Regions from separate parts of the Streptomyces sp. NPDC001530 genome, predicted to be linked through region 1. Evidence: riboswitches for the same ligand, from Rfam matches in the RefSeq annotation. Region 1 holds a riboswitch; each other region holds the start of a gene.
The links. Region 1 has a riboswitch for cobalamin ahead of ACFY0T_RS32345 (cobalamin biosynthesis protein). Riboswitches for the same ligand answer to the same signal wherever they lie in the genome.
Positions count from the first base shown of each region.

Region 2: it holds a riboswitch for cobalamin, as region 1 does, so the genes downstream of both, ACFY0T_RS22130 (hypothetical protein) here and ACFY0T_RS32345 (cobalamin biosynthesis protein) in region 1, are expected to answer to the same signal.
Region 3: it holds a riboswitch for cobalamin, as region 1 does, so the genes downstream of both, ACFY0T_RS28885 (CbtB-domain containing protein) here and ACFY0T_RS32345 (cobalamin biosynthesis protein) in region 1, are expected to answer to the same signal.
Region 4: it holds a riboswitch for cobalamin, as region 1 does, so the genes downstream of both, ACFY0T_RS40205 (ribonucleoside-diphosphate reductase subunit alpha) here and ACFY0T_RS32345 (cobalamin biosynthesis protein) in region 1, are expected to answer to the same signal.

Region 1 is NZ_JBIAVS010000017.1:69,706-74,774, reverse strand. Features, by position in the region: gene cobN (cobaltochelatase subunit CobN) at 1-1,251, opposite strand, end outside; gene ACFY0T_RS32350 (cobyric acid synthase) at 1,248-2,780, opposite strand; gene ACFY0T_RS32345 (cobalamin biosynthesis protein) at 2,777-3,721, opposite strand; cobalamin riboswitch at 3,866-4,009, opposite strand; gene ACFY0T_RS32340 (hypothetical protein) at 4,677-4,898, opposite strand; gene ACFY0T_RS32335 (anion permease) at 4,911-5,069, opposite strand, start outside.
Region 2 is NZ_JBIAVS010000010.1:242,431-247,499, forward strand. Features, by position in the region: gene ACFY0T_RS22120 (amino acid transporter) at 1-1,607, shown strand, start outside; gene ACFY0T_RS22125 (SixA phosphatase family protein) at 1,641-2,183, opposite strand; gene ACFY0T_RS22130 (hypothetical protein) at 2,180-2,896, opposite strand; cobalamin riboswitch at 3,309-3,500, opposite strand; gene ACFY0T_RS22135 (TIGR03767 family metallophosphoesterase) at 3,613-5,069, shown strand, end outside.
Region 3 is NZ_JBIAVS010000014.1:228,187-233,255, reverse strand. Features, by position in the region: gene ACFY0T_RS28900 (nuclear transport factor 2 family protein) at 1-259, shown strand, start outside; gene ACFY0T_RS28895 (ferredoxin) at 336-719, shown strand; gene ACFY0T_RS28890 (histidine phosphatase family protein) at 747-1,325, opposite strand; cobalamin riboswitch at 1,440-1,598, shown strand; gene ACFY0T_RS28885 (CbtB-domain containing protein) at 1,638-1,859, shown strand; gene ACFY0T_RS28880 (CbtA family protein) at 1,886-2,650, shown strand; gene ACFY0T_RS28875 (acyl-CoA dehydrogenase family protein) at 2,777-4,000, shown strand; gene ACFY0T_RS28870 (oxygenase MpaB family protein) at 4,070-4,867, shown strand; gene ACFY0T_RS28865 (tetratricopeptide repeat protein) at 4,930-5,069, shown strand, end outside.
Region 4 is NZ_JBIAVS010000025.1:64,564-69,632, forward strand. Features, by position in the region: gene ACFY0T_RS40190 (DUF3311 domain-containing protein) at 1-87, shown strand, start outside; gene mctP (monocarboxylate uptake permease MctP) at 84-1,694, shown strand; gene ACFY0T_RS40200 (GNAT family N-acetyltransferase) at 2,069-2,587, shown strand; cobalamin riboswitch at 2,653-2,825, shown strand; gene ACFY0T_RS40205 (ribonucleoside-diphosphate reductase subunit alpha) at 2,931-5,069, shown strand, end outside.

The sequences.
Region 1 (5,069 bases):
CCACGCCCGGTAGTCGGCGAGCGGCACGCGCGCGGGGGCGGCGGCCAGCTGCTCCTCCGTCAGCCATTCGACGTCGTGGCCACCGGCGTTGATGAGCCGGTGGATCAACTCGTCGCCGTTGTCCGGGTGCCCCTCGACCACGTACCCGGCGTCCCGCAGGGCGTCCAGCACCCGCACCGCCGAGGCGGGCGTGTCGAGGCCCACCGCGTTGCCGACCCGCGAGTGCTTGGTCGGGTAGGCGGTGAAGACGAGCGCGAGCTTCTTCTCCGCGTTCGGCTTGTGCTTCAACCGGGCGTGGCGCAGGGCGATTCCGGCGACACGCGCCGCCCGCTCGGGGTCGGCGACGTACACGGGCACATCGTCGGGACCCTGCTCCTTGAAGGAGAAGGGGACCGTGATGAGCCGCCCGTCGAACTCCGGGATCGCGACCTGCATCGCCGCGTCCATGGGGGAGAGGGCGGCGTCCGACGCGTCCCAGGCGCTCTTCGACGAGGTCAGGCAGAGCCCCTGCAGCACAGGGACGTTCAGGTCGGCGAGCGCGCCGATGTCCCACGCCTCCTCGTCGCCGCCCGCGGACGCCTGCGAGGCGTGCGTGCCGCCCGCCGCGAGCACGGTGGCGACCAGCGTGTCGGTCTTCGCGAGGATCTCGTACAGGCCCGCGTCCGCGCCGCGCAGCGAACCGCAGTACACGGCAAGGGCGTTGGCGCCACGCGCCTCGATCGCGTCGCACAGCGTGTCGACGAACGCCGTGTTGCCGGACAGCTCGTGCGCCCGGTAGAAGAGCACGCCGACCGTCGGGCGGCCCTCGACGAAGGCCCGCTCGTCGTGGATGCCGTACTCGGCCATCTTCTGCGGCTCTTCGAAGCCCTCACCGGTGAGCAGCACGGTGTCGGAGAGGAACCGGGCCAGTTCGGTGAGGTTCTCCGGGCCGCCCTCCACCAGATAGCGCAGCGCCTCGGCCACCACACCGGCCGGCACCGACGACTCGGCCATCAACTCGGCGTCCGGGACGGCCTCTCCGCCGAGCAGCACGGTCGGGATGCCCGAGGCCTTCAGCGTGCTCAGGCCCTCTTCCCAGGCGCGCTTGCCCCCCAGGAGCCGTACGACGGCGATGTCCGCGCCCTCGATGAGCCCCGGGAGCTCCTCCGAGACGTCCACCCGGGTCGGATTGCCGATCCGGTACGGGGCGCCGGAGGCACGGGCCGCCAGCAGATCCGTGTCGGCGGTCGACAACAACAACACTGTGCTCATGCGGGTGCTCCCGGTGGAATGAAGGGCAGTCCTTGCGGCGCGCCCGACTCGATGAGCCGCCACAGCGCGTCCGTGTCCGCGTGTTCCTCGATCAGATCGCCGAGCCGGTCCAACTGCTCCTCGCGCAGCGCCCCGAACGACGTGTCGGCGGCGGGCACGAAACGACGGCCCGCGGCGGCCGCCACCTCGCGCAGGAAGGCGCGCCGGAATCCGTCCGACTCCAGCGAGCCGTGCCAGTGCGTACCCCAGACGGCGCCGACCCGGCAGCCGTCCAGGCTGTGTCCATTGTCATCAGAGATGAACGCATCGCCACCGGTGACATCGGCGACGCCGTGATGGATCTCGTACCCCTCGACCCGCTCGCCGAGCGCCGCGCCGACGGGCCGGGTGAGGGTCTTCTCGCGCGCGAACCGCACGCGTACAGGCAGGAGTCCGAGGCCCTCGACATGGCCCCGGCGGCTCTCGACCTCGTCCTCGATGTGCTCGCCGAGGATCTGGAAGCCACCGCAGACACCGAGGACGGGACGGCCTTCCGAGGCCCTTCTGGAAATGGCGGCCGCGAGTCCGCGCTCCCGCAGCCACTCCAGCGCCTTCACCGTCCCCCGGGTCCCCGGGACGACGACGAGGTCGGCGTCGGCCAGCTCCTCGGCCCGGTCCACGAACCGCACGACGACACCCGGCTCGGCGGCCAGCGCGTCCACGTCCGTGAAGTTGGACATGAGGGGGATGGCGCAGACCGCGACTCGCAGGATGTCCTCGCCGACGGGGGAGGAGACCTCCGACTCCCGGACCGCTCCCCGCAAGGAGACCCGCAGCCCGTCCTCCTCGTCGATGCCGAGGCCGTGCTGGAAGGGCAGGACGCCGTAGGAGGGACGCCCGGTGAGGCCGTGCAGCATGTCGAGCCCCGGCTCCAACAAGGACACGTCCCCGCGGAACTTGTTGACGAGGAACCCGGCGACGAGCTCCTGGTCCTCGCGCGAGAGCAGCGCGACCGTCCCGAAGAACGAGGCGAACACGCCCCCACGGTCGATGTCACCGACGACGAGCACGGGGAGCCGGGCATTCCGGGCGATCCCCATGTTCACGATGTCGGTACGCCGCAGATTGATCTCAGCGGGACTGCCGGCTCCCTCACAGATCACCGCGTCATACGTGCCCCGCAACTCGGCGAGGCAGTCCAGCACGGTCCCGAGGAGCTGCTCCTGCCGTCCTCCGTGGTAGCCGCGCGCCGAGAGCTCCCCGACGGGCTTGCCCATGAGGACGACCTGACTGCTCCGGTCGCTGCCCGGCTTGAGCAGCACGGGATTCATGAGCGCGGTCGGCTCCACGCGCGCCGCCTGCGCCTGCATGGCCTGCGCCCGCCCGATCTCCGCTCCCTCGCGCGTGACGAACGAATTCAGCGACATGTTCTGCGCCTTGAAGGGCGCGACCTTGACGCCCTGCCGCACCAGCCACCGGCAGATCCCCGCCGTCACGACGCTCTTGCCGGCGTCGGAGGTGGTGCCGGCGATGAGCAGTGCGCCGCTCATGACGTGCCTCCCCGTCGTGTCAGGGCCCGTGCGGCGACGCCGACGCCGAGCGCGAGCAGACTCACGCGGCGCGACAGTCGTACGGCCCGCTGGATGTCGTCGACTTGGACGGCGCGCCCCGCGCCATTGAGGACGGGCCGGTGCTCAACCCGCCCCCCGTACGAGAGCGTCCCCCCGAGCCGCACCCCCAGCGCCCCCGCGAACGAAGCCTCCACGGGCCCGGCGTTGGGGCTCGGATGCTTACGGGCGTCCGCACGCCACGCGCGCACGGCGCCCCGCGGATCGCCCCCGGCCACGGTCGCGAGGACGGCGGTCAGCCGTGCCCCCGGCCACCCCGCGACATCGTCGAGCCGCGCGGAAGCCCAGCCGTACCGCCGGTACTTGGGGGACTTGTGCCCGACCATGGCATCGAGCGTGTTGACGGCCCGAAAGGCGACAAGCCCGGGCACACCGCCAACGGCCCCCCACACCAGGGCCCCCACCACGGCGTCGGAGGTGTTCTCGGCGACGGACTCGACGACCGCCCGCGCGATCCCGTCGGAGTCCAGCGCCTGCGGATCCCGCCCGCACAGATGCGGCAGCCGTTCCCGGGCGACCTCGACGTCGCCGGCGGCGAGCGCGTCGCCGATCGCCCGGGCCTCGCGCCCGAGGGAGGTCCCTCCGACGACGGCCCAAGTGGCGGCGGCGGTCAGCGCGATGGAGGCGGTACGGGATCGACGTACGGAATGACTGGCCAGCGCCGCGAGCCCGGTGGCGCCGCCCACGCACACGGCGGTGTGCAGCGCGCCCCACCCGCGGTGGTCCCGCCACAACACCCGCTCCACGGCTCCCGCGGCCCGCCCGAACGCGGCGACCGGATGCCCCCGGCGGGGGTCGCCGAGCAGCAGGTCGCCGAGGAGGCCGGCGGCGGCGCCGTACGCGAAGACGCGATCGGCACGCATCGGTTCAGCCGACCGTCAGGTCGGGCACAACGGTGGTCCGCGTCCTCCGCGTCAGGGGTGTGGCTGGTGTCGCTTGCGTCGCTCGCAAAGCACTTGGGCAGCCGCGCATGGCGATATGTCCTCACTCAGGGTGTCCACGCCCTGGTTCGACGAGACCGGCGGTGAGAGTTCCTGGCTCCCGGGGACTTCCTTCCCCGGTGACAGTGGCGGGACCGCGCCGGACTCACACCGGCTTCCTCTCCTGTCGCCGTACTTGGCTCCGGCAGTCCACCACGGGGTTGGAAGACCCGTCAACTTGCTGTTGACCTGCGACGGGGGAGTGTGCTGAGGCCCACATCGGGAGGCACGGGATCCCCTCGTGCGCCCCTCGTGCCGCGCATTCACTCCCAGGAGGTGATGACGCAGGAGAGCATTGCGGACGTGCTGTGTGACGCCCTGCAATGGCCTGCACTACGGAGACCGGACCAGCGTGAGGCGAACGGGGAGGGGCCGAACAGTGGCGTGTACATCGGCGAGATGATGCGGGACGACGGGCAGGTCGTGCCGCTGGAAGGTCGGCACGGATCTCCAGGTGAGGGGGCCGTACGACAAGAAGGGCCTGCTGGTGCTTGCCTCGTACACGGGCGAGAAACCTGAGAGTTATGGCATGAGGACAATGCCACGAGACTGGCGGTCCTCAGTGCTTCCCCCAGTGTCGGTGCGTGGTTCTTCAACGGCCCTCTGCTGTCCGGAGCGACCGACACCGGCACTCTTGACTACCGTCTTGACGGCCGCGTTGACGGCTCCACCACATGGCTCTGCGAGCGGCAGGGTCCGCACGCCCCAGAGGTAGGGACTCCCTCCCCGCCTCAGTCGTCCCCCCGGAGGCACACATGCGACCGCCCTGCCCGGACCACCCATAGGGCGGCCCCGACAGGGCGGACGGCAACGCTCAGGCCCTACGGCCGTGCGGCGCTCAGGACACGATGATGAAGATCCCGTACGCCACCGCCGCCGCACAGGCGGCGAAGCACACGTACGCACCGGTGACCGCGAGGGCGGCAGAGCCCCCCTGGGCGGACGCCGACTCGCGCTTCGAGAGGCCGACGATGCCGAGGGTGAAGAGGCCGACGAGGGCCACGGTGGTGAGGAGGCTGACTCCGAAGACGGAGGCGAGGGCTGCCCAGTCGATGTGCATGCTGTTCGTTCCTTACACCGTGGCCGGGCGGGTGGGCTCCGCGTCCGGGGACGGGATGGTGGTCTTGAGGTCGTCGGCGATCGGACCGGCCGGCGGCGGGGTGACCGCGGCGATCGCCGCGGTGACGACGCCCGCCGGCTCGGCGGCGACGTCGTTGACGTTGTCGACGGT
Region 2 (5,069 bases), on a different contig from region 1:
GGTGGGCGGGGAAGATCTTCGTTCTCGTACTGCTCGGCTTCGCCGCCACCGACTTCCTGATCACGATCACCCTGTCGGCTGCGGACGCCTCCGCGCACGTGGTGGAGAATCCTTTCGCTCCGCACTGGATGCACGGCGGGAACGTCTGGATCACCCTCCTGCTGGTCGCCGCCCTGGGTGCGGTCTTCCTGAAGGGCTTCAAGGAGGCCATCGGCATCGCCGTGGCGCTCGTGGCGACCTATCTCACCCTCAATGTCGTCGTTCTGGCCGTCTCCGCCTGGGAGGTGCTGAGCCATCCGGTCAAGATCGGCGACTGGACCGACGCGATGACGGCCGAGCACTCCTCGCCGCTCGCGATGATCGGTGTGGCGCTCCTCGTCTTCCCCAAGCTGGCGCTCGGCATGTCCGGCTTCGAGACGGGTGTGGCGGTGATGCCGCAGGTCAAGGGCGATCCGACGGACACGTACGCGAAGCCGACGGGCCGGATCCGTGACACCCGCAAGCTGCTCACCACGGCCGCCGTGATCATGAGCGGCTTCCTGCTGCTGTCCAGCCTGGCGACGACGATCCTGATCCCCCAGGACGAGTTCAAGAGCGGCGGCTCGGCGAACGGGCGCGCTCTCGCGTTTCTCGCGCACGAGCACCTGGGCGAGGCCTTCGGCACGGTCTACGACCTCTCGACCATCGCGATCCTCTGGTTCGCGGGCGCCTCCGCGCTCGCCGGGCTGCTCAACCTCGTACCGCGCTATCTGCCGCGCTACGGCATGGCCCCGGAGTGGACCCGCGCCGTGCGCCCGCTGGTCCTGGTCTTCATGGCGGCCGCGGTCTTCATCACGCTGTGGTTCAACGCGAACGTCGACGACCAGAGCGGCGCGTACGCGACCGGTGTGCTGGTCCTGATGCTCTCCGCGTCCTTCGCCTCGACGGTCGCCGTGCACCAGCGGGGCCGGCGGGGCGCCGCGATCGGCTTCGGCACGATCAGCGCGGTGTTCGCGTACACGCTGGTCACGAATGTCATCGAGCGACCCGACGGTCTCAAGATCGCATTGATCTTCATCGTCGCCATCCTGTGCACCTCGTTCGCGTCGCGGGTGCGCCGCGCCTTCGAACTGCGCGCCGCCGAGGTCACGTTCGACGAGGCGGCGGCACGGTTCATCGACGAAGCCGCGGCGAGCGGGCCCCTGCAGCTGATCGCCAACGAGCCGCAGGAGCACAGCACCCGAGAGTACCGCGCCAAGGAGTACAGCCAGCGCGAGCGCACCCACATCCCCGACGGCCGTCCCGTGCTGTTCCTGGAGGTCTTCGTGACCGACTCCTCGGACTTCACGGCCGACCTGGCGGTGCACGGCGACGAGAAACACGGGGTGCGCAGGCTGCGGGTGCAGGGCGCGACCGTGCCCAACACCATCGCCGCCGTGCTCATGCAGCTGCGCGAGCGCACCGGCCAGGTCCCGAACGCCTACTTCAACTGGACCGAGGGCAACCCGCTGAGCCACCTCGTCCGCTTCCTCGTCTTCGGTGACGGCGAGGTCGCCCCGGTCACCCGCGAGGTGCTCCGCCGCGCCGAGCCCGACCCGGAGCGCAGGCCCCGGGTCCACGTCGGCTGAGGGCCGGGGCTTCCTTCCGCTCGGCTCGGTAGGTCAGGACTTCTTGCCCCTCGGCACGATCATGTCCGTCAACAGGGCCGTGCCGGGGGCGAGTTCCCGCCAGCTGGTGCCGTGCCAGGCGAGGATCGCGACGGCCGAGGTCGGGAACTTCGTCCGTACGTCCTCCAGCGCGTCGTCCAGGCCGTCCCCGGCCAGTTCGAGGACCAGCTCCTCCAGGCCCGGATTGTGCCCGATCAGCAGCAACGTCCGTACCTGGTCCGGGACTTCGCGCACCGCCTCCAGCAACTCCGGTACGTCCGCGCCGTACAGCCGCCGGTCGAGCCGTACGGGCGGCGGGGTGCCCCACTGGGCCGCGGCCAGCTCCCAGGTCTGCCGGGCGCGTACCGCGGTGGAGCACAGCGCCAGGTCGGGCAGGCAGTCGGCCCCGGCGAGCGCGCGCCCGGCCGCCGGGGCGTCGCGGCGGCCGCGCGGCGCGAGGGGCCGCTCGTGGTCGGCCACGCCGTCGGGCCAGGCGGACTTGGCGTGCCTCAGGACGACCAGTCTGCGCAGCGGGCCGGCTCCGGCGCGCGCCATCACAGCGACGCCCCGATCTCTCGGGTGAGTTCGAGCCCGAGGAGACGGTCCGCGTAGGCGTACGTCTCGAAGCGGGCGCCGTCCGGCACGTCGGAGGTCTCCACCCAGCGCAGGACGCGCAGGACGCCAGGTACGTCCAGGTCGTCCTCCCAGGCGGCGCGCAGCCGTTGGCGTACGTCCTCGGGGACGGGCCGGGACGGCTGGGTCGCCCAGGCCGCGACCGCGGCGCGCCAGCGCGTGAGTGTGTCGTCGGCGTCCCCCAGGGTGCCCGCGTCGAGCCGCAGCGGCTCGTCCCTGCGGTGCGCCAGCAGGGCCAGCCGCAGGACGATGGCGTCCACGGGACCGCTTGCGGGTTCCACCGGCGCGACCGCGACGCACACTCCGCCCGTCGCCGCACCCTCCGCCTCCTGGGTGAGTACGTCGATGGTCTGCGCCTCGCCCGGGCCCGTCGCGGCGTCGCGGTGGTCCTCGAACGGCCGGATTCCGAGCGCCGCGGCACCCGCCCGGAGTTCCGCCGGGTCCGCCGCGGCACTCAAGGTCGCCCAGACGGGTGTGCCGCCGAGTTCCAGGGCCCGTACGAGGAGGTCGGCGACGAGGAGCACCCGCAGGCTCGTGGTGTCGAACCCGGACGCGCGTGCGTGGACGCGGACCAGGCTGCGGCGGGCGCGGGCGACGTCGGTGGGCTCGCCCGTTCGGGCGTCGATGATACGGAGCACGAGGTGAGCGTAGGCGGGCCGGAGGCCGGGCGCAGGGAGGTGGGGCCCATTCCGGACATGTGTACGTGTTTCAAGATCTGCGGATCGGTCCCTGGACCCGCACCCGGGGAGGACACGGCGACCGCGCGGATCTGCCTACGGCAGGCTCAGCCCACCGTCCCCAAGTACCGTACGTACGGGCCGTCTTCGGGCCCGGAAGGCGTGAGGGCGGCCCATACCCCGTACACCTTCGCGATCAGCTCCTCGGTGAGCACCTCGCGGCGGACGGGCCGGATCCGCAGCCGGTCAGGAGCAGCGCGCCCGAGGTGAGCAGGGCGGCATGGCGGGCCAGGGGTGCGAACGGCACGGAGAGTTCCCCAGTCGTCGAGGGCTCAAGCGCGGAGCCCGGTCGTACGGTGCTTCCCCGCCGTCGTACGACCATGGAAGCCGCCGGCAGGTCTCGGACTCGGGGTCACCCGGACGAAGCGCCTTCCCGGACTCCATGGGTCCAGTGGCCGATGCCCGCCCGTCACCCTCACCGCTGCGCGTCAGCTCCGGATTCGCACCGGATTCCCTGACCCGCGTCCATGGCCTCACAGAGGGGGCCACGTACATGGGTTCGACTGGCTTCGGCAAGCCATCACGCGGCGTTCATGGCAGCGCCACGCATGGGCCCCCGAGCCCTGAATGAGTGGTTCCGCTCAGTGAGTCACTCGGAGGCACCGGAGGGCTGCCCCATGGCCGGGACCGAACCAGCGTCCACCATCAACCGCCGTCGATTTCTGCTGACCTCCGGCGCCGCCGTGGCAGCCGGGGCATCCGGGACGGCGGGGGCGTTCCTGCCGCGTCAGCGCCGGTCCCCCGCCGTACGGGATGTCGCCCGACAGCCGGCCCGCACCATCAGGCGGCCGGCACCGTACGCGACGACCACCCTGGAGACGACCGCCCGCCTCGGCGGTGCCGCGCACCCCGGCGCCTTCCGGCGACTGGTCTCGGGGCCCGGCTGGCCCCTGACCGTACGGGGAGAACTCGCCCCTCCTCGCAGCGGCCGCGACGACCGGCGTACCCCGCTGGCCTGCTTCGTCCAGTTCACCGACCTGCACCTCACCGACGTACAGAACCCGCTGCGTACGGAGTTCCTGCGGTCGCGCACGGCCACCGCGTGGCGTCCGCAGGAGGCGCTGACCGTGGCGGGCGCGGTCGCGCTGGTGGAGCAGGTGAACGCGCTCGGCGGGGGCCCGCACACCGGTCTGCCGCCCGCGTTCGTGATGACGACGGGCGACAACTTCGACAACAACTCCGTGATCGAGCTGGAGTGGTTCCTCACGCTGATGAGCGGCGGCCGGATCACACCCGACACCGGTGACCCAACGGCGTACGAGGGGGTCCAGAACTCCGGGCTGCCCCTGTACTGGCACCCGGACGACGCGGCCCTGCGCGACCTGGACAAGCGGCGCGGGCTGCCCCTGATCCCCGGCTTCCTCGACGCCGCGACCCGGCCGGTGACCAGCCCGGGGCTCGGCATCCCGTGGTACTCCACGGTCGGCAACCACGACGCGCTGCCCGGCGGTTGTCTCTCACCCGCGCTGAACGACGTCGCCGCCGGCTCCCGCAAGCTGCTGTCGGTCCCGGGCGCGGACGCCGCCGCCTACGCGAACGCGATGCGCACGGGCGACGACCCCAAGAGCGAGGTGCTCAAGGCGATCCTGAGCAGGCACGCCGCCTCGGCCCGGACCGTGACGGCCGACGAGCGACGCCGGCTGTGCACCCCGCACGACTATCTGGCCGCGCATCTCGACCCCGCCCATGCCGGGGCCGGCCCGGTCGGACACGGCTACACGCAGAATCATCTGGACGGCGAGCGGATGTACTACACCTTCCAGGTCGCCGAGAACGTCATCGGCATCAGCATCGACACGACGTACCGCAGCGGCCACTACGAGGGTTCGCTCGACACCGACCAACTCCGCTGGCTGGAACGGACGCTGGCCGCGCACAGTTCCCGGTCCTACGACGCGGACGGCCGCCTCGTGCGCAATCCCGGTGCCCACGACGCCCATCTCCTGGTGTTCAGCCACCACCACAGTCCGAGCATGACCCGACGTCCCGACGCGGCCCGCACGGACGAGCCGCGTCACGACGGAGCGGAGATCATCGCCCTGCTGAGCCGGTTCCCGAACGTGGTCGCGTGGAT
Region 3 (5,069 bases), on a different contig from region 1:
GCGCGGCGTCTCGCGTGTCTTCAGCGACTTCCGGTACGTACGCGAAATCGCCGGTGCCGACGGCCGCGACCACGCGCTGGTCTTCCAGGCGAAGGTGGGCGACAAGGAGATCACCGGCTGCGACTTCCTGCACTTCGACGAGGACGGCAGGATCGACGACCTCATGGTCATGGTCCGCCCGCTGTCGGCGGCCCAGGCACTCTCCGCGGCGATGGGCGCGCAGTTCGAGCAGATCTCGCGGGAGGCGGCGGAAGCGTGATGGCCGTCGCCCGCACCGGGTGGCCGGGGTGTGAGGTTCGGGGTTTGACACGATTCCCCCCGGTTACCCGCGCGTTGTGACATCAACAACTTCCCAGCAGGAGCTCTTCCGGTTCCTGGAGGACCGCTTCGTCTGCGCCCAGGCCTGTACCGAATGCGCCCGGGCGTGCGCGCTGCGCGCGAGCCTCATGGATCCCGACGGGCCGAAGGAACAGCATCTCGTACGCCGCAAGGGCGTCTTGTGCGCGGAAGTGTGCGACGCGACCTGCCTCGTACTGTCCGAGCAGCTTCATCTGGACGAGAACGGCATCCGCGCACAGGTGGAGTGGTGCCGCGCCATCTGTCTGGAGTGCGCGCAGGTCTTCGACGGGTACGCGGGCGCGGAGGACGGAGCGAAGGCGTGCCGTGCCTGCGCGCAGGCGTGCACGGATTTCCTCGCCACCCTGGGCTCGGGTTCGTAGCCACCTCGGCCCAGGGCGGGACGCGGGTCAGGCCGGCTCGCCGAGCGGGCGTCCGGCGCGCACGTTCCAGCGACCTGCGCGGCCGCTGAACTCGGTGGCGGTCAGGGGCGGCACGTCGACGCGCCAGAAGGCCGCCTCCGGTGCGCCCAACACCCGTACCACCAGGGCCCGTACGACCTCGGGCTCCACCACCGCGACCGTCCGGCCCGAGAGGTGCGAGGCGGTGTCCAGCCACCCCGCCACGCGGTCGCAGAACGCCCGCACCGACTCCCCCTCGTGCGGCGCGGACCCGGGATCGGCCAGCCATCGAGCCACCGCCTCCGGCTCCTTCGCGCTCACCTCCGCCAGGGTCGCCCCGCGCCAGTGACCCACGTCCAGACCGGCCAACTCCGCCACGTCCAGGGCGCTTTCGAGGCCGAGCGCGCCCGCGGTCTCGCGGCATCGCACGGTGGGGGAGACCCACAGCCGTTCCGCGACCGGCACCGCACCCGCTGCCGCGCGCGCGAGCCGCACCCCCGCGGCATCCACCGGACATCCGTCGTCGAAGCGGGCCTCGCGCAGCGCCTCGCTGATCGCCGCTGAGATGAAGATCACTCGGCTCGTCATCCATCCACTTTCGTGAGTTCTCGTCTGCGAAAAACCTTGTGCGGTACGGGAACCGGTGGCGTCCCCGGGGCAAGGGGCGCACGGTGTGGCGCTCCGTGCGCCCTTGGCCGGATCCCGGCTTCGCGGTACGGTCGCGTCGAAATCGACGACGGTTCGGCGGAAGTCCGGTGGAAATCCGGCACGGTCGCGCCACTGTAAACCCAGCACGAGCCACTCCCGCCAGGGGCGGCGAAGGCTGGGCAAGTCAGACCCGCGGCCGTCGTCCTGTGCACCACCGAGATGGGACGCGAGTTCCCCAGGAGGTTCTGCCCCATGGCGCAGTCCGTCGCTCAGCCGACCGCCACCCCCACCGCCGTTCCGGCCAAGCTGCCGATCGGCGCGATCGCCCCCTGGGCGGTCTTCTTCGGCATCCTGATGCTGGTCCTGCTCTACTTCGTCGGCGCCGAACAGGGCGCCACCTCCCTCGTGTCCGGCGAGAACGTCCACGAGTGGGTCCACGACGCCCGCCACCTGCTCGGCTTCCCGTGCCACTGACTGGCGACGAGGAAACGTACGAGCTCATGAACTCAGCAACTGTCAGAAACCTTCTGGTGCGTGGCATGCTCGCGGGTCTCGCCGCGGGCCTGCTCGCCCTGGTCGCCGCCTACTTCCTGGGGGAGCCGCGGGTCGACTCGGCGATCTCCTACGAAGAGGCGCACTCCCACGAGCACGGCATGGAAGCCGTCTCCCGCACGATGCAGTCCACCGGCGGTCTGGCCACCGGTGTGCTCGTCTACGGGGTCGCGTTCGGCGGTATCGCCGCCCTCGCGTACTGCTTCGCGCTCGGCAGGATCGGCCGCTTCGGACCGCGGGCGAGCGCGCTGCTGCTGTCGGCCGCGGGCCTGCTCGCGGTCTACGTCGTGCCGTTCCTGAAGTATCCGGCCAACCCGCCGTCCGTCGGCGACCCCGACACCATCGGCAAGCGCACCACCCTGTACTTCCTGATGATGGTCCTCAGCGTGCTGCTGGCCGTCGCGACCGTGATCCTGGGCAAGCGCCTCGCGCCGCGCCTGGGCAACTGGAACGCCACGATCGCGGCGGGCGCGTTCTTCGGCCTCGCGATCGGCCTCGCGTACGCGTTCCTGCCGGCGGTGAACGAGGTCCCGAAGGACTTCTCCGCCACCCTGCTCTGGCAGTTCCGCCTCGCGGCCCTCGCCATCCAGCTGACCCTGTGGACCGCCTTCGGGCTCGTCTTCGGGTTCCTGGCGGAGCGGGTGCTGGCTCCGCGGCCGGCCACCGGGCGGAAGAAGGAGGTCGCCGCCGAGGCGACTCCCGTCGCCCACTGAGCGGATGAAGAGGGGCGGTCCCGGTCGGCCGGGACCGCCCCTCTCGCATGTCGTCGGCATTCCCAATTACTGAAACACGTTCTACGGTGTGCGCCGTCAGGTCGGCCTTGGGAGCCAGGAGGCGCCGTGCATCTCGAATACACGCCGGAGCAGCAGCGGTTGCGCACCGAACTGCGTGGCTACTTCGCCCAGTTGGTGCCGGACAAGGCCTACGCCCTCCCCCATGGCCCTCAAGGCATGGGAGGTGCCCCCATCGCAGACCCGGCCGCGCAGAAGCGCTTCTACCGCGACACCATCCGCCGCCTCGGCACCGACGGCTGGCTCGGCGTGGGCTGGCCCAAGGAGTACGGCGGGCGCGGGCTGAGCCCCGTGGAGCAGTTCATCTTCTTCGACGAGGCGGCCCAAGCGGGGGTCCCGCTCCCGCTGATGGCCCTGAACACCGTCGGCCCGACGATCATGCAGTTCGGCACGGAGGAGCAGAAGGCGTACTTCCTGCCGAAGATCCTCTCCGGCGAGATCGACTTCGCGATCGGCTACAGCGAGCCCGACGCCGGCACGGACCTGGCCGCGCTCAAGACGAAAGCCGTACGGGAGGGCGACGAGGCCACCGGCCACTACACGGTCAACGGGCAGAAGATCTGGACGACCAACGGCGACACCGCCGACTGGGTGTGGCTCGCCGTCCGCACCGACCCGGACGCCCCGCCGCACAAGGGCATCACCATGCTCCTGGTGCCGACCTCCGACCCCGGCTACTCCTGCACGATCATCAACACCCTCGCCTCGCACGACACCACCGCGAGCTACTACGAGAACATCCGCGTCCCCGTCTCGCGCCGGGTCGGCGAGGAGAACAAGGGCTGGCGGCTGATCACCAACCAGCTCAACCACGAACGCGTCACGCTCGCCGCCCACGGCACCATGGCGATCCGCGCCCTGCACGACGTCCAGCGCTGGGCCATGGAGACCAAGCTCGCCGACGGCCGCCGCGTCATCGACCTCCCCTGGGTGCGCCGCCGCCTGGCCCAGACCCACACCAGGCTCGACGCCATGAAACTGCTCAACTGGCAGATGGTGAACGCCGTCCAGGAAGGCACCCTCACCCCGCAGGACGCCTCCGCCGTCAAGGTGTACGGCTCCGAGGCGCGGCGCGAGGCGTACGCCTGGCTGATGGAGATCGTCGGCGCCCCGGGCGTCCTCAAGGAGGGCTCCGCGGGCGCAGTGCTCCACGGCGAGCTGGAACGCGGCTACCGATCGGCGGTGATCTTCACATTCGGCGGCGGAAACAACGAGATTCAGCGCGAAATCATCTCCTGGATCGGTCTGGGGATGCCGCGGGTCCGGCGTTAGCCTGCTGGTGTGGAGGCCTTTCAGAGGGGTGACCCGGGGATCTTCGGCCCTGCCTCGGTGACCTGGCAGATGCACGGCGACCCCATGATGTGGGTCGCCGGAATCCGTGCGCTCTACCTCCAGGCCCTGCATCCGCGCACGGTGCGCGGCGTCATGCAGAACTCGGACTTCCGGCGCGACGCCTGGGGGCGGCTGATGCGTACCGCGAACTTCGTGGGGACGACGACGTACGGCACCTGCGAAGCCGCCGAGAAGGCGGGCGCCCGGGTGCGGAAGATCCACGGCATGCTCAAGGCCAGCGACCCGGACACGGGGGAGCGGTACCCGATCGACGAACCCGAGCTGCTGCTGTGGGTGCACTGCGCGGAGATCGACTCCTATCTGCACGTGCTGCGCCGCTCGGGGTTCCATCTCACGGACGCACAGGCCGACCGCTACATCGCCGAAAACCGGGTCAGCGCACAGCTGGTGGGGATCGACCCGGCCGACGTGCCGGCCGATCAGGCGGAGCTGGCCGCGTACTTCGAGAAGGTGCTGCCGGAGCTCGCGGCGGGGCCCGAGGCCCGTGACGTGGACGCCTTCCTGATGCGCCCGCCGATCCACCCGTTGCTCCTGCCGGCGCGCGCACTGCTGTGGCGGCGCGTGGCGCATCTGGCGTACGCCTCTCTGCCGCCGTACGCCCACGAGTTGTACGGCAGGGCGGCCCCGTCGCCCGCCGCGGTGACCCTGCGCCTGCGTGTCACGGGCACCTTGCTGCGCTGTATTCCCGCACGTCTGCGCTGGCAACTCCCGCCCAAACACATTCTGCGCGCCATGTCACGGCTCGGCCCCGGCTCGCGCCCGGCACCGTACAAAGTCGGCAGATAACTCGCCATACTGGACGGGCCAGGGGAGGGCGCGGCGAGCAGCGACGGGGGCGATCGCACGAGATGGCGGAGACCAGGCTGATCCAGAGCCGGTACCGACTGCTCGATCTCATCGGGCGTGGCGGCATGGGCGAGGTGTGGCGGGCGCGCGACGAGTCGCTGGGCCGGCAGGTGGCGGTCAAGTGCCTCAAGCCGCTCGGCCC
Region 4 (5,069 bases), on a different contig from region 1:
TCCACGGCGCTCACGATGATCGCGTACAAGCTGTGGCAGCGTGACCAGCGCGCCCGCGCTACCGCGAAGGGCGGTGTCGAGGCATGAAGGACGGCGTGAACGGCGTAGCACTCGCCGTCTTCATCTTCTTCTTCCTGGCCGTCACGGTCATGGGCTTCCTGGCCGCGCGCTGGCGCAGGGCCGACGACGAGCACAGCCTCGACGAATGGGGCCTGGGCGGGCGGTCGTTCGGCACCTGGATCACCTGGTTCCTGCTCGGCGGCGACCTCTACACGGCGTACACCTTCGTCGCCGTACCGGCCGCCATCTACGCGGCGGGCGCGGCCGGCTTCTTCGCCGTGCCGTACACGATCCTGGTCTACCCGCTGATCTTCACCTTCCTGCCCCGCCTGTGGTCGGTCTCCCACAAGCACGGATACGTGACGACGTCGGACTTCGTACGCGGCCGCTTCGGCTCGAAGGGCCTGTCCCTCGCCGTGGCCGTCACCGGCATCCTGGCGACCATGCCGTACATCGCACTCCAACTGGTCGGCATCCAGGCCGTGTTGGACGTCATGGGCGTAGGCGGCGGCGAGAACACGAACTGGTTCGTGAAGGACCTCCCCCTCCTCATCGCCTTCGGCGTACTGGCCGCGTACACCTACTCCTCGGGCCTGCGCGCCCCGGCCCTGATCGCGTTCGTGAAGGACACCCTGATCTACATCGTGATCGCGGTGGCCATCATCTACATCCCGATCAAGCTGGGCGGTTTCGACGAGATCTTCAAGGCGGCGAGCGACAAGTACACGGCAGCAGGCGCCGGCGGAATCGTCCCCGCCGAAGCAGGCCAGTGGACGTACGCCACCCTGGCACTCGGCTCAGCGCTGGCACTCTTCATGTACCCGCACTCGATCACGGCGACGCTGTCGAGCCGCAGCCGCGACGTCATCCGCCGCAACACCACGATCCTTCCCCTGTACTCCCTGATGCTGGGCCTGCTCGCCCTGCTCGGCTTCATGGCGATCGCGGCCGGCGTGAAGGTCACGAACGGCCAACTCGCGATCCCGCAGCTCTTCGAGACCATGTTCCCGGACTGGTTCGCGGGCGTGGCCTTCGCGGCCATCGGCATCGGAGCACTCGTCCCCGCCGCCATCATGTCCATCGCGGCGGCGAACCTCTTCACGCGCAACATCTACAAGGACTTCATCAAGCCCGACGCGACCCCGCAGCAGGAGACCAAGGTCTCCAAGCTGGTCTCGCTCCTGGTGAAGGTGGGCGCGCTGGTCTTCGTCCTCACCATGGACAAAACAGTCGCGATCAACTTCCAGCTCCTCGGCGGCATCTGGATCCTCCAGACCTTCCCGGCCCTGGTCGGCGGCCTGTTCACCCGCTGGTTCCACCGCTGGGCGCTCCTCGCGGGCTGGGCCGTCGGCATGCTCTACGGCACGTTCGCCGCGTACGGGGTCGCCTCCCCGACGCAGAAGCACTTCGGCGGCAGCGCGAAGGAGATCCCCGGGATCGGGGAGATCGGCTACATCGGCCTGACGGCGTTCGTGCTGAACCTGGCGGTGACCGTCGTCCTCACCTTCGCCCTCCGGGCGTTCAAGGCCCCCGACGGCGTCGACGAGACGTCCCCGGCGGACTACACGGCCGACGCGGGCGACCCGGGGGTCGAGGTGGAGCTTCCGCCGGCCACGGCCGGCGCGGCTCACTAGGCACCCGGCGCCGGGTAGGGGCGGGTGGGTTTTTCGCCCCCTCCGCCCCTACCCGTCCCGTATCTGGGGGCTCCGCCCCCAGACCCCCGTATCGGCTTGAACGGCCTCGTCCTCAAACGCCGGACGGGCTGAAGAACGGACGCACCCGCGGCCGCTCACCGGCGTAAGGGGACGTGCCGGAACGTCCGCCCGCAGCGGATGGCGCGTCACCGCCGGGCCCCTTCCAACCCGACCGATTCCGCGCCAGACCGAGGACGGATGCTCCGGCACGGCCCCGACCCACCACCGGGCCGCACGCGCGGACGCCACAAGACGGGGTCCCCGGACAAATATCCGGCGGCCCGTCGCCGTGCCCGTCAGGCACACTCCCCCGCATGGACATCGCAATCAGGCGGGCGCAGCCCGCAGAGTACGACACCGTCGGCGAGATCACCGCACAGGCCTACCTCGGAGACGGCCTGCTCGACTTCGGCGAGAGCGACGAGTACCTGGGAGAGCTGCGGGACGTGGCCAAGCGGGCCGCCTCGGCCGACGTACTCGTCGCGGTGGCCCAGGACCGCGTACTCGGCGGCGTCACCTTCGTACCGCAAGGCGGCTCCATGGCCGACATAGCCCGCCCCGGCGAGGCCGAGATCCGCATGCTCGCGGTCTCACTCGAGGCCCGCGGCAGAGGCGCAGGCGAAGCCCTGGTCCGCGCCTGCGTGGACCGCGCACGCGCCACGGACGGCTGCGTCCGCATCGTCCTCTCCACCCAGCGCACCATGCACGCAGCCCACCGCATCTACGAACGCCTCGGCTTCACCCGCACCCCCGACCGCGACTGGAACCCCATCCCGGACATCGACGACATCCTGCTGCTCACCTACGAGTTGACGCTCCGACACACTGCGTAAGCAGACTCCATAGGCACCCCCAACGCCCACACGACACAACATGTGGGGGCGCTCCCGCAACCCGACACAAGATGTATGCTCATGCTCGCTGTCGCCGCAGGGGAATCCGGTGCGAATCCGGAACTGTCCCGCAACGGTGTACTTGTGCGTGTTCGCGTACCCGCCTGCACGTACTCGTTTCAGTCCGAGGACCTGTCGACAGCGCGCCCGGCCACCCGGCCCGGGCGCCGACGACGTCCGGGCCTCGTGGAATGGGCCGGTGGACGCACGCGTACCCGCAACCGGTGTCCGCGCGCCCCGCTGCCCTCCTCAAGGCCCCGTGCCGAGCGAGGGAGAGCCCCACGTGACCATCGCGCCAGCCGATCCGGCGACAGCTTCCGCTTCCGTGCAGCAGGCCCCGGTGGAGACGGACGGTCCCGGTACCGCGCTGCTGCGGACCCTGACCGACCTCACCGCCGACCTCCCCGACGCCGACCCCGGCCGGGTCGCCGCCGCCGCGCTGCGCGGCCGGTCCGCCCGCGCGGACGAGACGGAGCTGCGCGAGCTGGCCACGGAGGCGGCAGCGGGCCTCATCTCCGAGGACCCGGCGTACTCGCGGCTGGCCGCCCGGCTGCTGACGATCAGTATCGCGGCGGAGGCCGCCTCGCAGGGCGTCACGTCCTTCTCCGAGTCCATCGCCGTCGGCCACCGCGAGGGCCTCATCGCCGACCGCACGGCCGAGTTCGTACGCCTGCACACGGCCCGCCTGAACGACCTCATCGACGTCGCCGCGGACGACCGCTTCGGCTACTTCGGCCTGCGCACCCTGCACAGCCGCTATCTGCTCCGGCACCCGATCACCCGCAAGGTCATCGAGACCCCCCAGCACTTCATGCTGCGGGTGGCGTCCGGTCTCGCCGAGGACGACACGACCCGTTCCGTAGACGAAGTGGCCGCGCTCTACCGGCTCATGAGCCGCCTCGACTACCTCCCCTCCTCCCCCACGCTCTTCAACTCCGGTACGCGGCACCCGCAGATGTCGTCCTGCTACCTCCTCGACTCCCCACTGGACGAGCTGGACTCCCTCTACGACCGCTACCACCAGGTGGCGCGCCTGTCGAAGCACGCGGGCGGCATCGGCCTGTCGTACTCCCGTATCCGCTCGCGCGGCTCGCTGATCCGCGGCACGAACGGGCACTCCAACGGCATCGTCCCGTTCCTGAAGACCCTCGACGCCTCGGTCGCGGCCGTGAACCAGGGCGGCCGGCGCAAGGGCGCGGCCGCCGTCTACCTGGAGACCTGGCACTCCGACATCGAGGAGTTCCTGGAGCTGCGCGACAACACCGGTGAGGACGCCCGCCGTACGCACAACCTGAACCTCGCGCACTGGATCCCGGACGAGTTCATGCGCCGGGTGAACGCGGACGGCGTCTGGTCCCTCTTCTCCCCCTCCGACGTACCCGAGCTGGTCGACCTGTGGGGCGAGGAGTTCGACGCCGCGTACCGCAAGGCGGAGGAGGCGCGTCTCGCCAAGAAGACCATCCCGGCCCGCGACCTGTACGGCCGCATGATGCGCACCCTCGCGCAGACCGGCAACGGCTGGATGACGTTCAAGGACGCCGCCAACCGCACCGCCAACCAGACGGCCGAGCCGGGCCATGTGGTGCACTCCTCGAACCTGTGCACCGAGATCCTGGAGGTCACGGACGACGGGGAGACGGCGGTCTGCAACCTGGGGTCGGTGAACCTCGGCGCATTCGTCATCGGCGACGACATCGACTGGGAGCGGCTGGACGAGACGGTCCGCACGGCCGTCACCTTCCTCGACCGCGTCGTCGACATCAACTTCTACCCGACCGAGCAGGCGGGCCGCTCGAACGCCAAGTGGCGCCCGGTGGGCCTCGGCGCGATGGGCCTCCAGGACGTCTTCTTCAAGCTCCGCCTGCCCTTCGACTCGGCCGAGGCCAAGGCCTTGTCCACCCGTATCGCCGAGCGCATCATGCTCGCCGCGTACGAGGCCTCCGCCGACCTCGCCGAGCGGGGCGGCCCGCTGCCGGCCTGGGAGAAGACCCGTACGGCCCGGGGCGTGCTGCACCCCGACCACTTCGACGTCGAGCTGACCTGGCCGGAGCGCTGGGCGGCCCTGCGGGAGCGTATCGCCGCGGTGGGCATGCGCAACTCGCTCCTCCTCGCGATCGCGCCCACCGCCACCATCGCCTCCATCGCGGGCGTGTACGAGTGCATCGAGCCGCAGGTGTCGAACCTCTTCAAGCGCGAGACGCTCTCCGGCGAGTTCCTCCAGGTCAACTCGTACCTGGTGAACGAGCTGAAGGAGCTGGGCGTCTGGGACGCCCGTACCCGCGAGGCGCTGCGCGACTCGAACGGCTCGGTGCAGAACTTCGCCTGGATCCCCGAGGACGTACGGGCGTTGTACCGCACGGCGTGGGAGATCCCGCAGCGCGGCCTCATCGACATGGCAGCCGCCCGCACCCCGTTCCTGGAC